4 regions of the Pseudomonas sp. YJ42 genome follow, and region 2 is predicted to be linked to each of the others. Evidence: predicted binding sites of a transcription regulator. Region 2 holds the regulator's gene; each other region holds the start of a gene.
The links. The regulator FliA, encoded in region 2, starts transcription of late flagellar genes. The targets are predictions, from matches to a motif close to CTAAAGTTTNNNNNNNNNNNGCCGNTAA.
Positions count from the first base shown of each region.

Region 1: a site for FliA is predicted at 3,175-3,202, ahead of motA (flagellar motor stator protein MotA). Genes of this name have one in related genera too.
Region 3: a site for FliA is predicted at 2,720-2,747, ahead of ACL0K2_RS13685 (methyl-accepting chemotaxis protein). Genes of this name have one in related genera too.
Region 4: a site for FliA is predicted at 1,920-1,947, ahead of ACL0K2_RS18595 (flagellar protein MotY). Genes of this name have one in related genera too.

Region 1 covers NZ_CP178378.1:3,578,223-3,583,203, reverse strand. Annotated here, with positions in the region: gene ACL0K2_RS16400 (hypothetical protein) at 1-8, opposite strand, end outside; gene rsgA (small ribosomal subunit biogenesis GTPase RsgA) at 136-1,167, shown strand; gene motB (flagellar motor protein MotB) at 1,210-2,211, opposite strand; gene motA (flagellar motor stator protein MotA) at 2,220-3,071, opposite strand; gene ACL0K2_RS16380 (HDOD domain-containing protein) at 3,236-4,750, shown strand; gene ACL0K2_RS16375 (rhodanese-like domain-containing protein) at 4,796-4,981, shown strand, end outside.
Region 2 covers NZ_CP178378.1:1,277,548-1,282,528, forward strand. Annotated here, with positions in the region: gene ACL0K2_RS05600 (protein phosphatase CheZ) at 1-518, opposite strand, end outside; gene ACL0K2_RS05605 (chemotaxis response regulator CheY) at 542-916, opposite strand; gene fliA (RNA polymerase sigma factor FliA) at 1,035-1,781, opposite strand; gene fleN (flagellar synthesis regulator FleN) at 1,778-2,605, opposite strand; gene flhF (flagellar biosynthesis protein FlhF) at 2,697-3,974, opposite strand; gene flhA (flagellar biosynthesis protein FlhA) at 3,991-4,981, opposite strand, start outside.
Region 3 covers NZ_CP178378.1:2,966,767-2,971,747, forward strand. Annotated here, with positions in the region: gene glmU (bifunctional UDP-N-acetylglucosamine diphosphorylase/glucosamine-1-phosphate N-acetyltransferase GlmU) at 1-1,277, shown strand, start outside; partial or broken gene ACL0K2_RS13680 (HAMP domain-containing protein) at 1,684-2,679, shown strand; gene ACL0K2_RS13685 (methyl-accepting chemotaxis protein) at 2,782-3,537, shown strand; gene ACL0K2_RS13690 (DeoR/GlpR family DNA-binding transcription regulator) at 3,613-4,395, shown strand; gene glmS (glutamine--fructose-6-phosphate transaminase (isomerizing)) at 4,398-4,981, shown strand, end outside.
Region 4 covers NZ_CP178378.1:4,034,998-4,039,978, forward strand. Annotated here, with positions in the region: gene ACL0K2_RS18580 (intermembrane transport protein PqiB) at 1-407, opposite strand, end outside; gene ACL0K2_RS18585 (paraquat-inducible protein A) at 397-1,014, opposite strand; gene ACL0K2_RS18590 (paraquat-inducible protein A) at 1,011-1,625, opposite strand; gene ACL0K2_RS18595 (flagellar protein MotY) at 1,988-2,881, shown strand; gene ACL0K2_RS18600 (argininosuccinate synthase) at 2,968-4,185, shown strand; gene gloA (lactoylglutathione lyase) at 4,273-4,665, shown strand; gene ACL0K2_RS18610 (PA3496 family putative envelope integrity protein) at 4,711-4,890, opposite strand.

The sequences.
Region 1 (4,981 bases), 2.3 Mb from region 2:
GCCGGCATGGAGGATCGTCGCAGAAGCACCAGTCACAAAGTCTAACCGTCCGGCAGCGCCCCATACAGGCCCGTGATCGCGCCTGGCGGCATGCTAGACTCGCCTACTTTTTTCCAGCCCAGGCACCGCAGACCAATGGCCAAACGCCACCTCAACCGCCGGCAAAGCTGGCGTATCGAGAAGATCCAGGAAGAGCGCGCCTCCCGGGCCGCGCGCCGAGAATCACGTGCCATCGAAGAGCTCGAGGGCGGCGACCTCGGCCCGGAGCAGACCGGCCTGGTGATCGCCCACTTCGGTGTACAGGTTGAGGTCGAGGCACAGGAAGGCGAACACCGCGGTCAGGTATTTCGTTGCCATCTGCGCGCCAACCTGCCGGCCCTGGTGACCGGCGACCGGGTGGTCTGGCGACCGGGCAATCAGGGCATCGGCGTGATCGTCGCCCAGTTGCCGCGCCAGTCCGAGCTCTGCCGGCCCGACACGCGCGGTCAGCTCAAGCCGGTGGCAGCCAACGTCGACCTGATCGTCATCGTCTTTGCCCCACTGCCGGAACCTCACGCCAACCTCATCGACCGCTATCTGATCGCCGCCGAACATGCCGGCATCACCCCCTTGCTGCTGTTGAACAAGGCCGATCTGATCGATGCGCAGAACGAAGGCGCACTCAACGCGCTGCTGTCGGTGTATCGGACCCTGGGTTACCCGTTGATGGAAGTGTCCGCGCATGACGGCGCGGGCATGGAGGCACTGCAAGCGCGGCTCGACGGTCATGTCAGTGTGTTCGTCGGCCAGTCCGGAGTGGGCAAATCGTCGCTGGTCAACAGCCTGCTGCCGGGTGTCGATACGCGCGTCGGAGCACTGTCGGAAATGACCGGTAAGGGCACCCATACCACTACCACTGCCCGCCTCTTCCACTTTCCAGGCGGTGGTGAGCTGATCGACTCACCAGGCATTCGCGAATTCGGCCTGGGCCACGTCAGCCGCGCCGATGTGGAAGCCGGCTTCATCGAGTTTCAGGAGTTGCTGGGACATTGTCGCTTCCGCGATTGCAAGCACGACCGCGAGCCGGGCTGTGCGCTATTGAAAGCACTGGAGCAAGGGCAGATACAGCCGCAACGCATGGCCAGCTATCGGCATATCATCAGCAGTCTGCCAGAAGCCGACTATTAGTCATTCGCTTCCTGAGCCAGCCGTGAACGCCAAGGCCCGGCGTCAATTGCCGTCGGGCTGGTCGAACTGCAGCACACCGTCCTCGAAGATATTCAATCGCTTGCGCAATTCTGCCGGAGGCAATACCTCGGGCGCAGGCAACGGCGCTCCGGTTGTGGACGCTTGCTCCGGACTGTCCGGCTGATCTGCCGCATCCGATTGTTCACCCTCAATGTTGCGCTGCGCTTTCTTGGTCAGCACCAGAATGTCGATGCGCCGATTGACCGGATTCAACGGGTTTTCCCGATCGAACAGGGCCGACGACGCATAGCCCACCACGCGGGCGATCTGGTCTTCCGGATAACCGCCAGCGACCAGCGTGCGCCGTGCCGCGTTGGCGCGGCCCGCCGACAGCTCCCAATTGCCGAAATCGCCCTGCCCCGAGTAAGGCTTGGCGTCGGTGTGACCACTGACGCTGATCTTGTTCGGTACCGCGCGAATGGTATCGGCCATCGCCAGCAGGATATCTTCGAAATAGGGCTGCAGCTGCGCACTGCCCAAGGCGAACATTGGGCGATTGGCCGCATCCATGATCTGGATCCGCAATCCGTCCTGAGTGATCTCGAACAGGATCTGATCCTTGAAGCGGGTCAGGTCCGGGTTTTCGTCGACCTTGTTCTGCAATTCCTGCAACAACAGCTCCAGGCGCTCGCGCTCCAACTGCTCGGCGAAGGTTTCCGCCTGATCGGCGTCGATCTTCGATTCGCTCTGCTGGATCGCCGGATCTACCTCCTCATTGAGCGTGCGGTCCGGCGACGGCGTGGGCGTACCGCCGAGATCGATGACGTGCGGACTCGCACTCTCGGTAAAACCGATGGGGTCCTGGAAGTAACCGGAAATGGCCCGTTTCTGCTCCGGCGTGGCCGAAGACATCAGCCACATCACCAGAAAGAACGCCATCATGGCGGTCGCGAAATCGGCGAAGGCGATCTTCCAGGCGCCGCCATGGTGCCCGGCCGCGGATTTCTTGACCCGCTTGATGATGATTGGTTGGGTATTGTCCATGGTTGCGCTTAGCTGCCACGCATGGCTTGTTCAAGCTCGGAGAAGCTAGGCCGATGCGCGGAAAACAGCACCTTGCGACCGAACTCCACCGCCAGGGTCGGCGGCATGCCGGAGGCGGAAGAAACCAGGGTTGCCTTGATGCCTTCGTAGAGGTTCAGTTCCTCCTTGGCATCATGCTCGAGCGCGGCCGCCAGCGGCCCGAAGAATCCATAGGACGCAAGAATACCGAGGAAGGTGCCGACCAGCGCCGTGCCAACCTTTTCGCCGATTTCCGCATTGTTCGCTTCGGCCAGCACCGACATGGTGATGACGATACCCAGTACCGCCGCGACGATACCCATCGCAGGCAGGCCGTCGGCGATCTTGGATACCGCATGAGAAGGATGTTCGAGCTCCTCCTTCATGCTGTTCAGTTCCATGTCGAACAGCCCCTCCAGCTCATGCGGAGCCATGTTGCCCGACGACATGATTCGCAGATAGTCGCAAATGAACGCGGTCATCCGGTCATCCTTCAGAATCGCCGGGTACTTGCTGAAGATGGGGCTGGCGCTCGGCTCTTCGAGATCCGCCTCGATAGCCATCATCCCCTCGCGACGGCTCTTGTTGAGGATTTCATAGAGCAGGCCCAGCACTTCCAGGTAGTACTTGTGGGTGAACCGCGAGCTGAACATCTGCAAGGACTTCTTGAACACGATCTTCGTCGTGCTGCCGGGGTTGGCCTGGAGAAAGCCACCCAGTGCCGCGCCACCAATGATCATCACCTCGAACGGGTGGATAAGCGCGCCGAGCTTGCCGCCAGACAACACAAAACCGCCGAGCACGCTGGCGATGACTACGATGATGCCGATAATTTTTGCCATAGGGGGTACGTCTAAAACCTGATCTCAGGGCACCTGGGACGAGCCGCGCAACATCGCGCGCTCACTGGGTTACAGGCGGGGCGTATGAAAAGAATTGTTCTGGTTATCGGAACTTTTGCGCCAGACTAAAGGCCATCCCGATGAAATGCTAGTTTGACGGCGCCATGACTACGACCCCACTCCCCTGCACACTTGCCGCCTGGATAAAGACGCTGGACGCCGTCGTGCTACCTGCAGCCGCCGATCCGTATGCGCGCGTCCAGCGGGCGCTGCGTGACAGCAGCATGTCCATGCGCCAGATCGCCGATCTGATTCAGGAGAGCCCGGTCCTGGCGCTCGTCGTGATTCGCGAAGCCAACCGCAACGCGGCAACCACCAACAAGCCAGCCGAAAGCCTGGAAGTTGCGCTCAGCCGCATCGGGCTGAAACGCGCCGAAGCCCTGTTCGCACGGATTCCAGCAACCCAGCCGCGCGATATCCCCGCACCGCTGCGGCAAATCATGCTGATCAGCAGCCATGCCAGCCAGCAAGCCAACGGGCTCTTCGCCTCCCGCCTCGCACGACTCTGGCAGGAAATCCACTGGAGCAGCCTGCTGTTCCTTGCGCCCGTCTGGGCACTGGTCGCGGCTCATCCGGAACTGCTCGAGGCCTGGGAGCAGCGGGTATTGGTCAAGCGTGAGCCGGCCCGTCAGGTCGAACAATCGCTGCTGGGCATATCGCTACTGGAACTTTGCGTGGCAACTGCCGAACACTGGGGGCTGCCCGGCTGGGTCGCCCAGGGCTATCGGCTGCTCAGCGAGCATCGCCGCATGCTGGTCAAAGCGCTGCATGTCGCCCATGACAATGAGCACCCCCTGCATCAGCAACAGATGCTTGATGCCGATCCGCCGCTGCGTCGATGGCTCACCCTGCCGAGCAATACCATTTTGCTCGCCAACGGTCTCGCTCTCTCGGCGCACCACAGCTGGAGCGGTATTCACAGCCTGCGCTGGCAGCGGCTCGCCGGGCTGTATCTTCAGGTCCCGCTAGCCGAGTTGCAGCAAATGACGCACCAGCAGGCCGTGGCCAGTGCGCAAGCCATCGGCAAGACCGATCTCTGGCATCCAGCTCAGGGCCTGCTCTGGCCCTGGGAGAGCAGGTTCCAGCACGAAAAAGTCGCAAAGCTGCCGGATACCGACGCTTTGGCGCAGTGGCGCGCGCATTGCCGTGAACTGCTCAGCGAACCCAGCCCGTACGGCAACGTGGTCCAACTCACCGCCACCGCTTGCAAAGCGCTGTCCTGCGCCGGCATGCAACGGGTGCTGTTGATGCTGGTCGACCGCAAGCAGCAGCGCCTAGTCAGCCAGCAGACCAGCGGCCTGCCGAGCGAGGCCATCCGGCTGACGCTAGATCCGGACCAGAGCCAGGTGTTGCGCAGGTTGCTCGAAAAGCCCGCATTGCTTCGGCTCACACCTGACAACGTGGCACAGTTTTCCGCGCTACTGCCGGGCGCGCTGAAGGCGCTTTTCCCCAGCGAGCACGTTCTGCTGCGCTCCGTTGGCCATGAGGGTCGAACGTTCATGCTGCTGGTGGCGGATCAGGACAACAGCGCATTCAGCGACATGGGGCTGCAGGCCTTCACCAAAACCGTCCAATGCATCGAGCGCGCCCTGGCGACGTTCAGCAAACGCGGCCGCTGATTTTTTTCGCTAGACTTTACCCTTTCCGTCCGACTGAGATTTGCCGTGTCCGCGTTTTCAGCCCTCCCCCTGGTAATCGAACCAACCGATCTGGCCGAGCGCCTTAACGAACCCGAGCTGATCCTCGTCGACCTGACCAGCGCGACTCGCTACGCCGAAGGCCATCTGCCCGGCGCACGATTCGTCGATCCCAAGCTGACTCAGCTCGGCCAGCCACCCGCACCGGGGCAT
Region 2 (4,981 bases):
TCCTGGGCCAGCATGATTTCGCTGAGATTCTGCGACAGCTGGCTGCTGTCGTTCATCGAGCGCTGCAGATACTGGTCAATACGCCGAACCAGATCTCTGAACTGCTCGGCATTCATCTCGCGGCGCATGAAGCGCTGCCAATCGGCGGTCAGGCTCTGCGCTTCGTAACTGACGTAATTCACCAGCGGAGCGGATTCTTCGACCAGGTCCATCGTGCGATTGGCCGCTTTTTCGGTCATCTCCACCACATAGGAAAGCCGATCGGTGGCATCGGTGATCGGTGACGGGTCACCGCCCGTGGCACAGGTGTCCATTTCAAGCTTGACGATGGCGTTATGCAGCTCGCGGGTGAGCTTGCCGACTTCCAGATAGAGCCCATGATTGCGGGCCTGGTTGAGCTCGTTGAACATCTGCGTCGCTTCGTCGAAGCGGCCCTGCTGCAGACTTTCGATCAATTGAGGTGCGTGAGCCTTCAGAGTCGCTTCGAACTCTGCCAGGCTTTGATCTGCTTGCGTCATAGTGCCCTCGCGGCGTTACTGCTTCAGCCGTTGACGCGCTCGAAGATCTTTTCAATCTTCTCTTTGAGCACTTGGGCCGTGAATGGCTTGACCACGTAACCGTTTACGCCCGCCTGCGCGGCCTCGATGATCTGATCGCGCTTCGCCTCGGCGGTGACCATCAGCACCGGCAGATGCTTCAGGCGCTCGTCGGCGCGCACGGCGCGCAGCAGATCGATGCCGCTCATACCGGGCATGTTCCAGTCCGTGACGAGGAAGTCGAAACTGCCGCTTTTCAGCATCGGCAACGCGGTGGTGCCGTCGTCCGCTTCAGCGGTGTTGGTAAAGCCCAGATCGCGCAAGAGGTTCTTGATGATCCGTCTCATGGTCGAAAAGTCATCGACGATGAGGATTTTCATGTTCTTGTCCAAGTACACCTCCGTAAATCCCGAAATCCCAGAACCGGCTCACGGTCTGTTGCGGGCCTCATGAATGAAGCTCGTAAGCGGCCTCTAATACTGTTTTGCGAACCGCCCGTCAGCGGGCGCGCCACTCGCCGAGGCGAGCCCGCAGACGTGCCGCGCACTGACTGTGCAGCTGACTCACCCGCGATTCACTGACGCCCAGCACCTGGCCGATTTCCTTCAAATTCAACTCTTCGTCGTAATACAGCGAAAGCACCAGCTTCTCACGTTCGGGCAAGTTGCCGATGGCCTCGGCCAGCGCCTGTTGAAAACGCTCGTCTTCAAGATCGCGGGACGGTTCCGGATGGGTGCTGGCAGCATCCTCCTCGAACTCCCCATGCTCGCCTTCCTGCAACAGATCATCGAAGCTGAACAGGCGGCTGCCCAGGGTGTCGCCCAGAATGCCGTAGTACTCATCGAGACTCAATTTAAGTTCGGCCGCAACGTCCTGATCTTTAGCATCTCGGCCCGTTCTGGCTTCGATTGCCCGGATCGCCTCGCTGACCATACGAGAGTTGCGATGCACTGAGCGCGGCGCCCAGTCACCCTTACGGACCTCATCGAGCATGGCGCCGCGGATGCGAATGCCGGCATAGGTCTCGAAACTCGCGCCCTTGCCCGCATCGTATTTTTTTGACGCTTCCAGCAAACCGATCATCCCGGCCTGCATCAGATCATCAACCTGCACGCTCGCCGGCAAACGCGCCAGGAGGTGATAGGCGATGCGCTTGACCAACGGCGCGTACTGATCGATGAGCTGATACTGCGAATCTTTAGCCTGAGCTTTGCTGTTATACATACCGAGTCCAGCCGCTGTTATTCATGAGGCTCTGCGGCGGGCCTGACCAGGCGCTCCACAAAGAATTCCAAATGACCACGTGGCGATGCCGGCAGCGGCCAGGTGTCCACTTTCTGCGCGATGGCCTTGAAGGCCAGCGAGCACTTGGCTCGCGGATAAGCCTCGTACACGGCGCGCTGCTTCTGTACTGCCTTGCGCACCGCCTCGTCATAAGGAATGGCGCCGACGTACTGCAACGCTACATCAAGGAAGCGCTCGGTCACCTTGGTCAGCTTCGCAAACAGATTGCGGCCTTCCTGCGGCGCGTGCGCCATGTTCGCCAGCACACGGAAGCGGCTGATCCCGTAGTCGCGATTGAGGAGCTTGATCAGCGCGTAGGCATCGGTGATCGAAGTGGGTTCGTCGGTCACCACCAACAACACTTCTTGCGCGGCACGCACGAAGCTCACTACGCCGTCACCGATACCCGCCGCGGTGTCGATGATCAGCACGTCGATATCGTTGCCGATTTCGCTGAACGCCTGAATCAACCCCGAATGTTGCAGAGTAGACAACTGCACCATGCTCTGAGTGCCGGAGGCCGCGGGTACGACACGGATGCCGCCCGGCCCTTGAATCATTACGTCACGCAGATCGCACTCGCCGGCAATGACGTCTGCCAGGGTGCGCTTGGTGGTCAAACCCAGCAGTACGTCGACATTGGCCAGTCCAAGGTCGGCGTCGAGCAACACCACTCGGCGACCGAGTTCGGCCAGGGCCAGCGACAGATTGACCGACACGTTGGTCTTGCCGACGCCACCCTTGCCGCCAGTCACTGCAATAACCTGTACGGGATGAATACCCATTTTCACACGCCTATCTCTTGCTGGAGCCCTTGGGCCATCGATGCGTTCAGCCCGAACGCGCCATCTTTGTATGTGTCACGGAGCAAAGCGTTCACCCGACCTTCCGTGAAGAACCGTTGTACAGACCGGAGAACATGTCGGCCATGGTTTCCTCGCTGGGATTGTCTTCGGATTGCAGACTCACTGCACGGCTAACCAGCTGGTGGCTACGCGGCAGGTGCAGATCATCGGGGATACGCGGCCCGTCGGCGAGGTAGGCGATGGGCAGATGCTGGCTGATGGTCAGACCAAGCACATCACCCAGGCTCCCGGCTTCATCCAGTTTAGTCAGAATACAGCCCGCCAGCCCGCAACGGCGGTAGTGGTGCCAGGTCGCCTTGAGCACCTGGCTCTGGCTGGTGGACGGCAGTACCAGGTAGTTTTTCGATTTGATGCCGCGGTCAGCCAGCGCTTCGAGCTGCACATTCATCATCGGATCACTGGCCGGCAGGCCGGCGGTATCGACGAGGATCAGACGCTTGCGAGCCATCGGTGCCAGCGTCTTGCTCAGCGGCTGGGTAGGATCGATTTGAATGACCGGTACATCGAGAATGCGGCCCAGCGTCTTCAATTGCTCATGCGCACCGATACGATAGTTGTCCATGCTCGCCAGCGCGATGCTCTGCGCGCCGTGCTTGAGCACGTAGCGCGCCGCGAGCTTGGCCAGCGTAGTGGTCTTGCCCGCACCGGCCGGACCGACCAGCGCGATGATACCGCCCTCTTCCAGCGGCTCGACCTTGCTGACCTTGATCGCTTGCGCCAGGTACGCCAGCACCATACGCCAGGCCTGGCGCGGCTCGGACACGGTCGCAACCTTCTCCAGCAAGGTACGCGACAGCTCGGCCGGCAGCCCGATACGCTGCAAACGGCGCCAGAGGCTGGCCTGCTGCGGACGACGATTCTGCTCCTGCCCCCAGGCGATAGAACCCAGCTGCATTTCGATCAGCTCACGCAGCCCCTGCAGTTCGGACTGCATGGCTTCCATCGCACGCGAATCGGCAGCTGCCGGAGCGGCGGCCGGCTTGGGCTGCGCCATTGCGGCAGGTTTCTCGTCAAGCAGTTGACGATCCTGGCCTGACTGGACGCGCGACGGTGCGCTCAATTCGGCATGAGCGTCGGCGATTCGCGCCTGAGTTTTGCGCAACTCGGCTTCGAGCGCCGGGTTTGGCTGCTTGGGCGCGGTATCCATCGGATAATCAAGCACAGCGGTCAGCTCGACGCCGCCAGCAACACGACGGTTGCCCGTGATCACGGCATCGGCGCCCAACTCGTCACGAATCATTTTCATGGCGATACGCATGTCGGCTGCGAAGAAACGTTTGACCTGCATGGCCTATAACCCTCGGTTAATTCTGACCCACCGTGGAAACGATGGTGACCTGCTTGTTATCCGGTATTTCCTGATAGGCCAGGACATGAATGTTCGGTACCGCCAGCCGGGCGAATCGCGACAACATCGCGCGGACCGGACCCGCTACCAGCAGAATCGCCGGCTTACCTAACATTTCTTGACGCTGTGCCGCTTCTACCAGGGACCTCTGCAACTTTTCGGCCATTCCGGGCTCGAGGAGAATGCCATCTTCCGAGCCTTGTCCTGCCTTCTGAAGGCTATTGAGCAATATCTGTTCCAATCTTGGCTCAAGGGTGATCACAGGCAGCTGCGGCTCTAGTCCCACAACGTTTTGCACGATTGCACGAGAGAGCGCGACACGTACCGCCGCCACCATCGCGGCGGGATCTTGACTCTTGACGGCGACGTTGGCGATGGCCTCGGCAATGGTCCGGATGTCACGCACCGGCACCTGTTCCTGCAGCAAGGCTTGTAGCACCTTGAGCAACGTGGAAAGCGAAATCATCCCCGGCACCAGCTCTTCGGCAAGCTTCGGCGAACTCTTGGCCAGCAGTTGCATCAGTTGCTGGACTTCCTCATGACCGAGCAGCTCATGGGCGTGCTTGTGCAGCACCTGGTTCAGGTGCGTCGCCACCACGGTACTGGCGTCCACCACGGTATAGCCAAGGGACTGCGCCTGATCGCGCTGGCTGGCCTCAATCCATACCGCCTCCAGGCCGAACGCCGGATCCTTGGCTGCGATACCGTTAAGCGGGCCGAATACCTGCCCCGGATTGATCGCCAGCTCGCGATCCGGATACACCTCAGCCTCGGCCAGGCTCACCCCCATCAGCGTCAAGCGATAGGCATTGGGCAGCAGGTCGAGGTTGTCACGGATGTGAACCGATGGCATCAGGAAGCCGAGGTCTTGCGACAGCTTCTTGCGCACACCCTTGATCCGCGCCAGCAACTGTCCACCCTGGTTGCGATCGACCAGCGGTATCAAC
Region 3 (4,981 bases), 1.7 Mb from region 2:
AATCCATGCTCGGTCATGTGATAGAAACCGCTCGCGGGCTCAAACCGAAGGCCATCCATGTGGTGATCGGCCATGGTGCCGAACAGGTTCGTGAACGGCTCGCTGCGGATGACCTGAGCTTCGTGGTGCAAGCCGAGCAGTTGGGGACCGGGCATGCGGTCGCCCAGGCGCTCCCGGCGCTGACGGCCGAGCGGGTGCTGATTCTGTATGGCGACGTGCCATTGATTGAGGTCGCGACGCTGGAGCGACTTCTGCAAAAGGTCGGTCCGCAACAATTGGCGCTGCTAACGGTGAGTCTGGACGATCCGACCGGTTACGGGCGGATCCTGCGCGACGAGCAGGGCGTGGTTCAAGCGATCGTCGAGCACAAAGATGCCTCGGCCGAGCAGAAGCTTATAGCGGAAGGGAACACCGGGATTTTGGCCGTCCCAGGTGAGCGCCTTGGCGATTGGCTGGGTAGGCTTTCGAACAGCAATGCGCAGGGCGAATACTACCTGACCGATGTGATCGCCATGGCAGTGGCCGATGGTCTGGTGGTTGCGACCGAGCAGCCGCAGCATGCAATGGAGGTGCAGGGTGCCAACGATCGCATGCAGCTGGCCGAGCTCGAGCGGCATTATCAACAACGCGCTGCGCGCCGTCTGATGGCTCAAGGCGTGACCTTGCGTGACCCGGCCCGTTTCGACCTGCGCGGAGAGGTTACGGTCGGTCGCGATGTGCTGATCGACGTGAACGTGATTCTTGAAGGTCAGGTAGTTATTGAGGATGACGTCGAGATCGGCCCCAATTGCGTGATTCGCAACAGCACGCTTCGCCGTGGCGCGGTGGTCAAGGCCAACAGCCATCTGGACGGTGCCGAGCTGGGCGAAGGCGCTGATTGCGGACCATTTGCACGTTTGCGTCCCGGCGCAGTGCTGGGCGACCGGGCGCACGTCGGCAATTTCGTCGAGGTCAAGAACTCACGCTTGGGCGATGGCGCCAAAGCTGGCCACCTGGCGTACCTGGGCGACGCGGAAATCGGTGCGCGAACCAACATCGGGGCCGGCACCATCACTTGCAACTATGATGGCGCCAACAAGTCCCAAACGGTGTTGGGCGAGGACGTTTTCATCGGCTCCAACAGCTCGCTGGTCGCTCCGGTTACCCTTGGCGATGGTGCTACCACCGGCGCCGGTTCGGTTATCACGGCCGATGTGCCGGCCGGCACGCTGGCGCTGGGGCGGGCACGGCAGGCATTGATCCAAGGCTGGGAGCGCCCACAGAAGACTCGCAAATAAGTTATCGCGATGGCAGAGGACCTCGGTGTGCTACCGAGGTTTTTGAATAGCGATACTCAAGAGATCGTATATCTGGCCGATCTAACGGGGCATAACAACATAGGACGCGGTCATGCCCTCCCTCACTCGCTTGTCCATCCAGTGGAAGCTCACCCTGCTGGCTGGTCTCTGCCTCCTGCTAATCGTCGGCTTGCTGGTCGGCGCATCGCTCTATCAATCGCGCCAGGCCGTGGCTCTGGTCAATGCATCGAGCAGCGCCATGCTCGAAGAGGCGGCGCGCAATAACTTGCAAGCGCGGGGCCTGTCGCAGGCGCTGCGTATGGAACGCCAGTTCAACGATGCCTATCAGTACGGCAAGGGTTTCGTTCGCCAAGTGCTGTCGCTGCGTGAACAATCCATCGAGCGAATGTCGAACGCCTTCGAACTTCGGGAGGACTTGCATCATCAGATCGAGAGTGCGCTCCGAGCCAATCCGGATCTGATCGGTCTCTACGTGGTGTTCGAAACCGATGCGCTGGATGACAAGGATGGCATGTTCATCGGTAACCAGGAGATGGGTGGTAACGACAGCGGCCGCTTCTCGTTGTACTGGTCGCAACGTACGCCGGGACAGCTCACCGCTGAAACCATGAGCGAGGAACTCCTCGCCGATACTACGCCGGGCATCAGTGGTGCCCCTTACAACGCCTGGTACAGCTGTCCGCGCGACAGCGCCCGGGTCTGCTTGCTCGATCCGTATTTCGATGAGGTGGAAGGTCAGCCACTGCTGATGACCAGTGTCGCCTTTCCGTTGATCGAAAATGGAAAGGTCATTGGCGTTGTTGGCGTCGATATCAGCCTGGCTTCCCTGCAGCAGCTCAGCCAACAGGCTCATCAGGAGCTGTATCAGGGTGAAGGCCAGCTGAGCGTGATCAGCCCGGCCAAGCTTCTCGGCGGACACAGTCGAGATACCAGCTTGCTGGGTCAGCCGTTGAGTGCCGCATTTGGCGCTGATAGCGAGGCCATCGCCCGAGCGGTCGATGCAGGCCAGAAGGCGATGCTTGAGAACGACGACATGCTTCGTGTACTGCAACCTGTACAACCGATTGCTGAACTCAAGCCCTGGGCAATTCTGCTGGAAGTACCGAAGTCGGTGCTGCTCGGCCCGGCGTTGCGTCTTGAGCAGACACTGCAAGCCCAAAGCCGGCAGGACAGTGCGATCGCCCTGGCCATCGGGCTCGGTGCGGTCCTGTTGGGTCTGGCGTTGATGTGGTTGACCGCTCGAGGGGTCACCCGGCCTATCGAAGGGGTCGCAGCAATGCTCAAGGACATCGCCAGTGGCGAAGGTGATCTCACCCGCCGCCTGACCTACACGCGAGACGATGAACTGGGCGCCCTGGCCGGTTGGTTCAACCGATTCCTCGACAAGTTACAGCCGACCATCGCCGACGTGCAGCGCTCGGTTCAGGATGCACGCAGCAGTGCCGATCAATCGGCAGCCATTGCCAGCCAGACCAGTGCGGGTATGCAGCAGCAGTTCCGCGAAGTTGATCAGGTCGCAACCGCATCGCAGGAGATGAGCGCCACCGCCCAGGATGTCGCACGCAACGCCGCTCAAGCGGCCGAAGCAGCCCGCGACGCGGATCAGGCCACCCTCGAGGGGCTGAGCGTGATAGATCACACCACGCACAGCATCGGCAGCCTCGCTGACGAACTCAACCATGCGATGAGTCAAGTCGAAAGCCTGGCGGCCAGCAGCGACCAGATTGGCTCGGTGCTCGAGGTGATCCGCGCTATTGCCGAGCAAACCAACCTGCTGGCGCTCAACGCGGCGATCGAGGCGGCGCGAGCGGGTGAAGCCGGGCGCGGTTTCGCTGTGGTGGCCGATGAGGTGCGCAGCCTGGCGCAGCGTACTCAGAAATCCATCGAAGAGATTCGCCAGGTCATCGAGCGGCTGCAGAATGGCACTCGAGATGTGGTGACGGCGATGCAGAGCAGCCGGAGCCAGGCTCAGGGCAGTGTCGATCAGGTGAGCCATGCGGTTGCGGCGCTGCGCAAGATCGGTGATGCGGTAGCGGTGATTTCCGACATGAATTTGCAAATCGCCAGCGCGGCCGAAGAGCAGAGCGCGGTGGCCGAAGAGATCAACCGCAACGTGGCAGGTATCCGCGACGTGACTGAATCGCTGTCCGGGCAGGCCGACGAATCGGCACGGGTCAGCCAGGCGCTCAATCAGTTGGCCAATCATCAACAGAGCCTGATGGGCTATTTTCGCGTCTGATGCCAAACGGGAGTTGACGTATTTGGCGGAGTAGGTTTTGATTCGAGAAATATTCTTTCGAATCGAAACTTAAGCATGTCGAAACGCAACACCCCGCAACGACGTCACGCCATCCTGGCCTTGCTCAGCGATCAGGGTGAGGTGAGCGTCGATGAGCTGTCCAAGCGTTTCGAAACGTCCGAGGTCACCATCCGCAAGGACCTCGCGGCGCTCGAGAAGAATGGTCTGCTGCTGCGTCGTTACGGCGGTGCGGTGCCCTTGCCGCAGGAACTGATCGGCGACACCACACAGCCTGTTTCGCCCTGGAAACAGGCCATTGCCCGAGCGGCCGTTAACTGCATTCGCGAGCATGCTCGCATCATCATCGACAGCGGCACCACCACCGCGGCAATGATCCCCGCGCTGGGTCACAAGCACGGCCTGCTAGTCATGACCAATTCGCTGGGCGTTGCCAACGCCCTGCGTGAGCTGGAACACGAGCCCACGCTGCTGATGACCGGCGGTACCTGGGATCCGCACTCCGAGTCGTTCCAGGGGCAAGTGGCGGAACAGGTACTGCGCTCCTACGATTTCGATCAGTTGTTCATCGGCGCGGACGGCATCGATCTGCAGCGCGGCACGACCACCTTCAATGAATTGCTCGGCCTTTCGCGGGTCATGTCGGAGGTGGCTCGCGAAGTCATAGTGCTCGCCGAATCCGACAAGATCGGCCGGCGCATACCCAATCTGGAGTTGCCCTGGGGCGACATCCACACCCTCATCACGGACGAACGCCTCACTGCCGAGGCGCGATCCAGTATTCAGGCCCGCGGCATCAAGCTGATCTGCGCGGCCATCGAACCTTCTCAGGAGACCTGATCATGTGTGGCATCGTCGGCGCGGTCGCTGAACGCAACATCACTGCAATTCTGCTCGAAGGCCTCAAGCGCCTCGAGTATCGAGGTTATGACAGCGCTGGCGTTGCCGTGCTGGATGCCAGCGGTCAGCTGAATCGCCTGCGCCGCTCCGGCAAGGTTGCCGAGCTTGAGCTGGCGCAACAACAGGCGCCGCTCGCCGGTCGGCTGGGTATTGCACACACCCGTTGGGCCACCCACGGGGCGCCCTGTGAGCGTAATGCACATCCGCATTTCTCTGGCGAAGACCTGGCGGTGGTGCACAACGGGATCATCGAAAACCACGAAGCCCTGCGCCACCAACTGAGGGCGTTGGGTTATGTGTTCGTTTCCGATACCGATACCGAAGTCATCGTGCATCTGCTGCGCCACAAGCTCGATGAGTTCGGCGATCTGACGGTCGCGCTCAAGGCGGCGGTCAAGGAGCTGCATGGTGCCTATGGCCTGGCCGTGGTCAGCGCCAAGCAGCCCGACCGCCTGCTGGCGGCCCGCAGTGGCAGTCCGCTGGTGATCGGCTTGGGCATGGGCGAGAACTTCCTTGCCTCTGATCA
Region 4 (4,981 bases), 2.1 Mb from region 2:
ATGAAGGCGCCGGAAAGCAGGGTATCGACGCCGGACACGCCGCTGGCCCCGATGCGCGGACGCACGACCCAGAACTTGGTGTCTTCGCGGGTGAATGGCTCGGCGTTCTGATCCAGCTGCACGGTGGCGATGACGCGGGTTTGATCCTCACTGAGCGCGATCGCGGTGACCTGACCTATGACCACGTTCTTGTACTTGACCTGTGTCTTGTTGGCCTCGAGCCCTTCCGCCGTCTCGAAACTCACGCTTATCTGCGGTCCGGCTGAAAGCCAGTTCTGCATGACCATGGAAAATCCCACCAGCGCGGCGACGATGGGAACCAGCCAGACCAGCGAGACACGGACACGCCGGTGCCTGATCTCGGGGGAGCCGGCTGATAATTCAGGAGAGTGAGGGTTATCTGACATCGTTTTTCTCTGCGTCCCAGATCAATCGCGGATCGAAGCTCATCGAGGCCATCATCGTCAGCACCACGACCAGCCCGAAGAACAGAATACCCAGGCGCGGCTCGATGGTGCCCAGGGCGCGGAACTGCACCAATGCCGCCACCAGCGCGACCACCAGCACGTCCAGCATCGACCAGTAGCCGATGGTTTCGATGAAACGGTACAGCCGTGCGCGTTCGCGCATGGCCCAGCGGCTACGGCGTTGGGTGCTGATCAACAACATGCCGAGGACGAAGAATTTCATGCAAGGCACCCCGACGCTGGCGATGAAAATCAGCAGGGCTATATCCCACGAGCCGTCTTTCCAGAATTCCACCACGCCGCTGAGAATGGTGTTTTCGCTGCCGCTGCCGAACATGTCGGTGTACATCACCGGCAGCATGTTGGCCGGGACATACAGAACCAATGCTGCAATGAGCAATGCCCAGGTGCGCGCCAGGCTATTCGGTTTGCGCCGATGCAGCGGGGCCTCGCAGCGCGGACACTCGAGATCTTCCAGGCGACATGCCAGGCCGCAGTCGTGGCAAAGCTGCAGGCCCAGCTCACAAGCGTAGGGCGGCCGTATCATCGTCCCGGTACGCCCAGTTCGTCCCACAGACCGTCGCGCACATCGCGGCCCGCGATCAGCAGGATCAGAATGGTCAGGACGGCCGTGGCCCAGAGTCCGATCCCCGGATGCACGTCGGCCATGTCGCCGAGCTTGATGATGGCGACCAGAATGCCGAGCAAACACACTTCGAGCATGCTCCAGGGGCGAAGATGTTCCAGCGCCCGCATGCAGGCGCTAAAACCCGGCGCGATTTGGCCGCTGCGCGCATACACCAGGACCCAGGTCAGCAGAATGATCTGCAAAGCCGGCGCGAAGATGATGCTCAGGCCAGCGACCAGCGCGATGGGCGTGATCCGCCCTTGCGCCAATGCCTCGACGGTCCCCCATAACGTCGCCTCGTTGCTGAGGCCCTGCAGGCCTATCTGCATGATGGGAAACGTGTTGGCGAATAGAAACAGGATGGCGGCAGCCAATGTCAGCGCCAGCAACTGATCGGCGTTCAGGAATCTGGCCCGCTCCAGCAGTGCGCCACAGCGCACGCAGTGGGCCGTCTGGCGGCGCGCCAATGCAGGGCGCTGATACACCGAATCGCAGTGCTCGCAGATGATCAGCGGCGTTCCGCCCAGGATGTCCAGATGTGACACCGGAAGCGGGTCGGGCGATTCGGCTGTTTGTCGGGGTGGCAGGCTGTCTTGCTTCAAGGCATCCACTCGATGGGAAGAATCGACAGAAAACGACACGCAGGCTTTGCCCAGACGCTCGTTTGCGGCTCGGTATCATGGCGCGGCTGCTGGCTGCGCCGTTGCTCCAGCCAATGGAGTTTGCCTGATTTGGTCAGCAACACTTCCTAAGCGCTGGCGGGAATAGTGTCACCGAACGTTGGTTCTATCGCCAGCGCCAAACGCAGGCTTCGCCTCGTCTACTTCAAGTTTCCGTGAGTACGACCGATACCCAAGAGACTAAGACACTACTTTCGCTCCTGGAGCCCATCGTGCGCTTGCGCCTTCTAATTCTTGCCTGCCTGCTGGCCCAACCGGCCGATGCTCTCACGTTCCAGACACGTCTGGAGCGGGCGCAGTGGCAGGTGGAAGGCGATCAGTTCGAGTGCCGTCTGACGCAGCCGGTGGCCGGTTTCGGCGCAGGGGAATTCGTGCGGCGAGCGGGAGAGCAACCAACGTTCCGTTTGCAGTCACCTGAGCGCTGGTTGGGCAACGGCTCGGCGACGCTGCTCGCGGCCGCTGCCCCCTGGCAGCCAGAACGGAGCGATATCAATCTGGGCGTTGTTGCTGTAGCGGGTGGCGAAATCCCATTCAACAGTTCGCAGCTACAGGCCGGCCGTCTGCTCAGCGGGCTGCTCGAAGGGCGGAGTCCAGTGGTGCGTCACTACACACGGCAGGGCGGTGAAGCGCTGGAGGTGCGGTTGCTGCCCGCACGTTTCGGCAAGGCCTACGAGGATTTCCGCGCCTGTACGGCGAAGCTGTTGCCGGTCAATTTCGAACAGATCCGCCATTCGCAGGTCGGGTTTCCCACCGGTGACGTCGCGCTCGATGCCTTGGGGCAGGCCAAGCTCGACATCATCCTGCAGTTTCTCAAGGCCGATCCGAGCGTCAATCGAGTCCAGCTCGACGGTCACTCTGACAACAGCGGTAATCGCCTGACCAACCGCGACCTGTCCCGTCGCCGGGCGTTGGCGGTCGAGGAATATCTGATCGCCAATGGTGTGCCAAAGGAACAGATCACGCTACGTTTTCATGGTGAGCGCTATCCGTTGGTTTCCAATAGCAGCGCGGCTAACCGAGCCAAGAACCGGCGGGTGACCCTGCGCTTGGAGCGTGGTCCTGCGACCACCACAGCCGCTGCCGAAGGCAACGCTCCGTCGTCCTGATGCCGAGCGACGCTCACGCCCCTGTAAAACAAACGTCGCGACCAGTAGAATCCCCGCTTTCCTTACAATCCCGGGAGTGGATGGCAATGGCCGACGTAAAGAAGGTAGTCCTGGCGTATTCCGGTGGCCTGGACACCTCGGTGATCCTCAAGTGGCTGCAAGACACCTATAACTGCGAAGTGGTGACCTTTACCGCTGACCTCGGCCAGGGCGAGGAAGTCGAGCCAGCGCGTGCCAAGGCCAAGGCCATGGGTGTCGAGGAAATCTACATCGACGACCTGCGCGAAGAATTCGTTCGCGATTTCGTCTTCCCGATGTTCCGCGCCAACACCGTTTACGAAGGCGAGTACCTGCTGGGTACGTCCATTGCCCGCCCACTGATCGCCAAGCGTCTGATCGAGATCGCCAACGAAACCGGCGCCGATGCCATCTCCCATGGTGCCACCGGCAAGGGTAACGATCAGGTGCGCTTCGAGCTGGGCGCCTACGCGCTCAAACCGGGTGTCAAGGTCATTGCACCCTGGCGTGAATGGGATCTGCTCTCGCGCGAGAAGCTGATGGACTACGCCGCCACGCACGAGATTCCGATCGAGCGCCACGGCAAGAAGAAGTCACCGTACTCCATGGATGCCAACCTGCTGCACATCTCCTATGAAGGTGGCGTGCTGGAAGACACCTGGACCGAGCACGAAGAAGACATGTGGCGCTGGACCCGCTCCCCGGAAACCGCGCCGGACACCCCGACCTATATCGAGCTGACCTATCGCAAGGGCGACATCGTCGCTATCGACGGCAAGGACATGACCCCGGCCGAGGTACTGACCTACCTGAACAAGGTCGGTGGCGAGAACGGCATCGGGCGCCTGGACATCGTCGAGAACCGCTACGTCGGCATGAAGTCGCGTGGCTGTTACGAGACTCCCGGTGGCACCATCATGCTCAAGGGGCACCGCGCTATCGAGTCGATCACCCTCGACCGTGAAGTCGCTCACCTGAAAGACGAGCTGATGCCCAAGTACGCCAGCCTGATCTACAACGGCTACTGGTGGAGCCCGGAGCGCAGCATGCTGCAGCAGATGATCGACGCCTCCCAGATCAATGTGAACGGTGTGGTGCGTCTGAAGCTCTATAAGGGCAACGTCATCGTCACCGGCCGCAAATCGGACGATTCGCTGTTCGACGCCAACATCGCCACCTTCGAGGACGACGCTGGCGCCTATGACCAGGCCGATGCCGGTGGCTTTATCAAGCTCAACGCGCTGCGCATGCGCATCGCTGCGAACAAGGGCCGGACGCAGTTCTAACGACTGCCCATGCCTGACCATGACCCCGGCCACGAGCCGGGGTTATGCTTTCTGCACCTTTAGACGCCTTGCTGAGGAGACAAGACCATGAGACTGCTGCATACCATGCTGCGAGTCGGTGACATGGAGCGATCCATCGCCTTCTACACCGAAGTGCTGGGCATGACACTGCTACGCCGCAAGGATTACCCAGAAGGGAAGTTCACGCTCGCTTTCGTCGGCTACGGCGATGAAGCGCATAACAGTGTGCTGGAGCTGACCCATAACTGGGGCGTCGACCAGTACGATCTAGGCAATGGTTACGGCCATATCGCGTTGGAAGTGGAAGACGTCTACAAGGCTTGCGAGGATATCCGCAGCCGCGGCGGCAAGGTCACCCGCGAACCTGGACCGATGCTGCACGGCAGCAGCATCCTCGCGTTTATCGAGGACCCGGACGGCTATAAGGTCGAACTGTTGTCCCCATCGCGCCGCGATTGATCTGGCCGGCAAAAGAAAAGCCCCGAATCGCGGGGCTTTTTCACTTCAGAGATCGAAGTCGAAGTCATTGAGTTGCTTCTGCAGACGGCGCTCTTCAAGCAGGTTGTCGATAATCCGGCGCTTGGTCAGGTTGGTCTTGGCCACTTCGACCGGAGCCTCTGCAGTATCGTCTTCGTCATCAGCGACGAAGTCATCTTCAATCTGGATCTCTTCTTTCTCGGACACTTGGCTTACTCCACGGCTAAGGCGCGCTGTTGGCGCACCTTATAGCGGCAAAAGAGAAGGCCGTAAAAAAGATTTTTTCAATCAGGCGATA